DNA from 2 places in the Bacillus kalamii genome. Region 1 is predicted to be linked to the other one. Evidence: a T-box and tRNA genes for the amino acid it is inferred to sense, from the RefSeq annotation. Region 1 holds a T-box; the other holds one or more tRNA genes.

Region 1 (3,243 bases):
GATTGGTCATCTGAGCCCATTCCTTGAAACCGTATGAAGAATCATACTGGTTTAATAATAAAGTGAGGATATTGCCATGCGATACCAATAAAGTAGTTCCGCTTTCCATTTCCTCCACCGCGGCGGTTATCCGTTTTTGCGCTTCAGCACCGCTTTCCCCTCCGGTAAATGAAAGAGAAGGATTATGAAAGCTCTCTTCAAGCTTGCTCAGCCAATCATCCAATGGATCAATGCATAACGTTCTTTCCTTTAACCTCTCATCCACTCTTATATCCATTTCTCTTTCCTTTTGAATGAAATGCATCGATTGAATCGCCCTTACATAAGGCGAGCTGACCAATCTATCCAATGGAATACCGGCAAAAAAAGAACTGAGCGCAGAGGCTTGCGCATTCCCTTTTTCTGTAAGTTCTGCTCCCGCTTCTTGCCCCTCGGCTTCACAGTGCCTGACGCAATAAACAATTTTACTCATCTATCCGCCTCTCCTTTATCCAAATAATGCCATACTTAAAGAATAACAGAATGGCCTATCATTTTCAGATTTTTTTCTAACACCGATCTTCCAACCATAATACTGGCCTTTTAAATCATATTTGAAAACAATCTTACATAAAAAAGCAAAGGGTTGCGGGCATCTATAACGGACAGCCGAATATACTGTATGACTCACTACAAATAGCGGGATGTGATAAATTGAAAAAAACAAAAGGCTACCACCCATTTATTGCTTACAAGAGCAATGAAAACGGGCAATTGGCGCCCGCGTTCGCCATTCTGTCATTACTATGTTTTTTATCTTCCTTTCTCCCTGTATACATGTTGCTGGCATCGCCATTCATTGACTTCCTTACTTTCCATACATTGCCCTACATCGTATTTTTATGTCTGATATTGGCGCTATATTGTTCTTTTTTTACCTGGCGGCTGACATCCGGAAAGTACTTAACTGGTTTTTACTTCTTGGCCCTCATCAGTCTTTTCTTCTTATTCAGTTAAAAAACCTTGAATATTCAAACAAATACAAGTAAGATAATACTAATATTTTATATGTAAAAAGCAATGATAGGACATAGTAGCAGATTATTTCACTGTTTAAGAGAGTCGGTGGCTGGTGCAAATCGATCATAAATAACTGCGAATTACACCCTTGAGCTTTCCCTGTGAAAATAAGTAACAAGGAACGGCAAGACGCCGTTATTCAATGGAGCGGAAGAAATGCTTTTCTTCAATTAGGGTGGTAACGCGTGCAAAAACCACGTCCCTGCAATTTAGCAGAGGCGTGGTTTTTTGTTGTCCAATACGAATTAGGAGGAAATAAAACCATGGGAAAATTTTTCAATTCATTAACAACGGAACAGAAAATAGAAACGGAACGGCAATTGGCCGTCTATAAAGCAGGGGTTGCCGAGATAATCCCTGAAGATGATTTAAAGGAAAAACTGGCCCGCTCCATACGTGAAAATCAACCGCTTAAGGTAAAGCTAGGCCTTGACCCATCAGCTCCGGATGTCCATCTGGGCCATACAGTGGTTCTGAACAAGCTTCGCCAATTCCAGGAAAACGGCCATACAATCCAACTGATCATAGGGGATTTTACCGGCCGAATCGGCGATCCGACAGGAAAATCATCCGCTAGGCAGTCATTGAGTGATGATGAAGTCAAGCGGAATGCGCAAACATACTTTACTCAATTCGGAAAAGTGCTCGACATGAAAAAAGTGGAGCTCCATTATAATTCAACTTGGCTGGCACCCCTTCATTTTGAAGAAATTATTGAGATGGCAGGCAAAATAACAGTAGCACGTTTGTTGGAACGGGATGATTTTGAAAATAGACTATCAACCAGCAAGCCGATTTCCTTGCATGAATTTTTTTACCCGCTCATGCAGGGCTATGATTCTGTCTCGCTGAATTGTGATATCGAGCTGGGCGGAACAGATCAGCATTTTAATATATTGATGGGACGGCATTTCCAAGAGAAATATGGAAGTGAAAAACAATTGGCTATACTTCTGCCATTATTAGTCGGCTTAGATGGTACAGAGAAAATGTCCAAATCAAAAAATAACTATATTGGGATTGATGAAGAGCCGCAGATGATGTACGGGAAAGCAATGTCTCTGCCGGATACACTGATGATCCCCTACTTTGAACTAGTGACAGATACGGATCCGGAACAAATAAAGGAGATTCAACAGAATCTGCAGAACGGATTGCTTCATCCTAGGGACGCCAAAATGAGGCTAAGCAAAACAATTGTGGATATGTACCATGGAAAAGAAGCAGCAGAAAACGCACAGCAGCAATTCATCTCCGTATTCCAAAAAAATGCTGAGCCAGAGGATATCCCCGAATATATATGGGATCAAGGCCAGGAAATTGGCATAGTTGATCTAATCAATCAACTATCGCTATTGCCTTCGAAAAATGAAATAAGAAAAATGATCAAAAATGGCGGCATACGGGTAGATGGCGTGAAGGCGGAAAATGAAAACGAACTGGTGGCCATAGACCGCGACCGGACGGTTCAAGTAGGCAAACGCAAATGGGTTCGCTTGAAAGTGAAACAATAACGCCATGAATATCTAACCGGGGGGGAGGGCCATAACAAATGGCCCTCCACCATACTCAGACACTGATTTGCTCCTTTATAGAACCAAACGGAGTACATCTCTACCATTCTTCCACGCCAAAAAGCAGCCTCTCTGCTCAATGAAGAGGCTGCCGATTTGATTTATTTATACATAATCGTTATCTTCAATCACAATGCCTTTTTTGTATAACCGTTTTTCCACCCATTGCTGGACAAGGCTATAGAGAAGTGAACATACCGGAACGCTGACGAGCATTCCCAACACCCCGTATGTGCTTCCGCCGATCAGGACTGCAAGCAATACCCATATACCAGGAAGGCCAACAAAATTGCCCACCACTTTCGGATAGATAAAATGCCCTTCTACTTGCTGGAGGCAAATGATGAAGATAATAAACCAAAATGCCTTCATTGGATCGACCATCAAGATCAGCAAAGCGCCCACTGTCGTTCCCATAAAAGCGCCGAAAACAGGGATTAAGGATGTAAATCCGACCAGCAACGAAATAATCAAGCTATACGGCATGGAGAAAATCGACATCCCGATAAAACATAGTGTACCGATTATACAGCCTTCCAAAAACTGCCCCGTTACAAACTTAGAGAATATGCTATTTGTCAATTTCCCCAATTCCAGCAAAGAATTTGCG
Region 2 (3,243 bases), on a different contig from region 1:
AGAGGACCGGGATGGACGCACCTCTGGTGTACCAGTTGTCTTGCCAAAGGCATCGCTGGGTAGCTATGTGCGGACGGGATAAGTGCTGAAAGCATCTAAGCATGAAGCCCCCCTCAAGATGAGATTTCCCATAGCGTCAAGCTAGTAAGACCCCTGAGAGATGATCAGGTTGATAGGTTCGAGATGGAAGTGTGGCGACACATGGAGTTGACGGATACTAATCGGTCGAGGACTTAACCAAATTGTTGTTTGATTTACTTTTGACTCTGTTATCTAGTTTTGAAGGAATAAATTTCTTCTTGAAAAAAACTCAAAATATATTATAATAGAATATGTCTTTGAGATTAACGTGTCTCTGTTTTTCAAATCGAAAGATAGACGGCAAAATGTCTGGTAATGATGGCGAAGAGGCCACACCCGTTCCCATTCCGAACACGGAAGTTAAGCTCTTCAGCGCCGATGGTAGTTGGGGGTTTCCCCCTGTGAGAGTAGGACGTTGCCAGGCTCATATTATTCCGCAGTAGCTCAGTGGTAGAGCACTCGGCTGTTAACCGAGCGGTCGTAGGTTCGAATCCTACCTGCGGAGCCAAAATATGGAGAGCTGTCCGAGAGGCCGAAGGAGCACGATTGGAAATCGTGTAGGCGGTGACAAACTGTCTCAAGGGTTCAAATCCCTTGCTCTCCGCCATTTACATTTTAACTGGCCCGTTGGTCAAGCGGTTAAGACACCGCCCTTTCACGGCGGTAACACGGGTTCGAATCCCGTACGGGTCACCATTTATATATCTTTTTGGAGGATTAGCTCAGCTGGGAGAGCATCTGCCTTACAAGCAGAGGGTCGGCGGTTCGATCCCGTCATCCTCCACCATATTATCGTCGCGGGGTGGAGCAGTCTGGTAGCTCGTCGGGCTCATAACCCGAAGGTCGCAGGTTCAAATCCTGTCCCCGCAATTAAGAAAGGTCCCGTGGTGTAGCGGTTAACATGCCTGCCTGTCACGCAGGAGATCGCGGGTTCGATTCCCGTCGGGACCGCCATTTTAATTTTAATAGTGGCTCAGTAGCTCAGTCGGTAGAGCACGTTGAATAAACTTCTTGGGTATTCATCAGCGTACAGATTGAGATACATCTTGAATAAGCCTTCTGAAATCTGGACGAAGGACTTTAATTACTGCATTCGCATTAGCGGTTGCTCATAGAATAGTGGCTCAGTAGCTCAGTCGGTAGAGCAAAGGACTGAAAATCCTTGTGTCGGCGGTTCGATTCCGTCCTGAGCCACCATATAATGCCGGTGTAGCTCAGTTGGTAGAGCAACTGACTTGTAATCAGTAGGTCGGGGGTTCGACTCCTCTTGCCGGCACCATTCTTTCATAAGCGCGGAGGGGTAGCGAAGTGGCTAAACGCGGCGGACTGTAAATCCGCTCCTTTGGGTTCGGCAGTTCGAATCTGCCCCCCTCCACCATTTACTTTCATTCTTTGAAAATGAAAGGGGTATAGTTTAAAGGTAGAACTACGGTCTCCAAAACCGTCAGTGTGGGTTCGATTCCTACTACCCCTGCCAATTATATAATGGCGATTGTGGCGAAGTGGTTAACGCATCGGATTGTGGTTCCGACATTCGTGGGTTCGATTCCCATCAGTCGCCCCATTATAATCATAATTGAATAGTTGAGTGCATAAATATTATAAATGGGCTATAGCCAAGCGGTAAGGCAACGGATTTTGATTCCGTCATGCGAAGGTTCGAATCCTTCTAGCCCAGCCATTTTAAGCGGAAGTAGTTCAGTGGTAGAATACAACCTTGCCAAGGTTGGGGTCGCGGGTTCGAATCCCGTCTTCCGCTCCAATAATATTTTTTGTCTGGCGGCATAGCCAAGTGGTAAGGCCAAGGTCTGCAAAACCTTTATCACCGGTTCAAATCCGGTTGCCGCCTCCAATTATTTGCCGGTGTGGCGGAATTGGCAGACGCGCACGACTCAAAATCGTGTTCCTCACGGAGTGCCGGTTCGACCCCGGCCACCGGTATTAGAAAGACAGTCATAAAAAAGTCATTGCATATTGCAATGGCTTTTTTATTTGTATATTAACCCTTTCCCCTTTCCCTTCCTTTTCACTACGTATTTTTATCATTTAGATTCTCATTAAAACAACAAACATTCCTCACACAATGGCGCTATAATATGAGCTTATCCACAAGAGCGAAGCTTTACCAAAGGAAATGGCAGACTTTCAATGTATTCATGTTCTGAATACAGTTAAGAACGTTTTTTGACCGTTCGGAAATATGAATAGAGACGGCATTTTGCAATGTTACAATTATGTCGAATTAATATTACTTTTCTTTTACAGGAGGCTAAAGGAGATGAAAAGGAAATCTATCTATGAATCCGCGCTGGAACAAGGCGTTACGAGAAGAGACTTCTTAAAAATGTGTTCCATCCTTGCAGCAACAATGGGATTGGATTATTCGCAATCCGATAAGGTTGTTGCGGCTATGGAAACAAAAACGCGGGTTCCGGTCATTTGGCTTCAATTCCAGGATTGCACCGGTTGTTCCGAATCCTTTATAAGATCGACTCATCCAAAAACGGAAAGTGTTTTATTCGACATGATTTCTTTGGAGTATTCGGAGGTATTATCCGCAGCTTCCGGTTATCAGGTTGAAGATGCGATGAAGCAAGTGTTGAAAAAATATGATGGTGAATACATTTTAGCTGTTGAAGGCAGCATTCCTAAAGACTCTGCTTATTTAAGCGTGGCAGGAGTTGATGCGAAGGAAACGCTTTTAGAGGCCGTAAAAGGGGCCAAGGCGGTTATTGCTTATGGCAGCTGTTCTTCATGGGGCGGAATACCTGCAGCTTATCCAAACCCGACTGGAGCAAAGTCTGTCACTCATTTTATTAAGGACAAGCCTGTAATCCTTGTGCCGGGCTGCCCGCCGATCGCTGAAGTAATGACAGGGGTCATTGCCCATATCATTACGTTCGGAGAATTGCCTGAATTAGACCATGCTGGCCGTCCAAAAGCGTTTTATAGACATCGTATCCATGATAAGTGCAATCGGCGGGCATACTTCGATGCAGGGCTATTTGTGGAGAATTTTGACGATGAAGGAGCCAAACAGGGTTATTGCTTATATAAAGTTGGCTGTAAAGGGCCGACTACTTACAATTCCTGTGCTGAAATGAGATGGAATGGCGGCGTAAGCTATCCTATCCAATCGGGCAATCCATGTATAGGCTGCTC

The links. A T-box is a leader RNA that pairs with one kind of tRNA and senses whether it is charged. The one in region 1 lies ahead of tyrS (tyrosine--tRNA ligase), so its partner is inferred to be a tRNA-Tyr.
Region 2: it has a tRNA-Tyr gene. The T-box ahead of tyrS (tyrosine--tRNA ligase) is inferred to sense a tRNA for this amino acid. The anticodon was not compared.

What each region holds. Positions count from the first base shown of each region.
Region 1 is NZ_JBDFMI010000001.1:2,645,013-2,648,255, forward strand. Features, by position in the region: gene ABC357_RS13130 (histidine phosphatase family protein) at 1-472, opposite strand, end outside; T-box leader at 1,051-1,266, shown strand; gene tyrS (tyrosine--tRNA ligase) at 1,323-2,573, shown strand; gene ABC357_RS13140 (AI-2E family transporter) at 2,739-3,243, opposite strand, start outside.
Region 2 is NZ_JBDFMI010000006.1:1,251,038-1,254,280, forward strand. Features, by position in the region: rRNA gene ABC357_RS23940 (23S ribosomal RNA) at 1-241, shown strand, start outside; rRNA gene rrf (5S ribosomal RNA) at 390-505, shown strand; tRNA gene ABC357_RS23950 (tRNA-Asn) at 515-589, shown strand; tRNA gene ABC357_RS23955 (tRNA-Ser) at 596-688, shown strand; tRNA gene ABC357_RS23960 (tRNA-Glu) at 703-777, shown strand; tRNA gene ABC357_RS23965 (tRNA-Val) at 793-868, shown strand; tRNA gene ABC357_RS23970 (tRNA-Met) at 878-951, shown strand; tRNA gene ABC357_RS23975 (tRNA-Asp) at 960-1,035, shown strand; tRNA gene ABC357_RS23980 (tRNA-Phe) at 1,203-1,278, shown strand; tRNA gene ABC357_RS23985 (tRNA-Thr) at 1,285-1,360, shown strand; tRNA gene ABC357_RS23990 (tRNA-Tyr) at 1,376-1,459, shown strand; tRNA gene ABC357_RS23995 (tRNA-Trp) at 1,485-1,558, shown strand; tRNA gene ABC357_RS24000 (tRNA-His) at 1,570-1,645, shown strand; tRNA gene ABC357_RS24005 (tRNA-Gln) at 1,688-1,762, shown strand; tRNA gene ABC357_RS24010 (tRNA-Gly) at 1,769-1,843, shown strand; tRNA gene ABC357_RS24015 (tRNA-Cys) at 1,860-1,933, shown strand; tRNA gene ABC357_RS24020 (tRNA-Leu) at 1,941-2,022, shown strand; gene ABC357_RS24025 (hydrogenase small subunit) at 2,360-3,243, shown strand, end outside.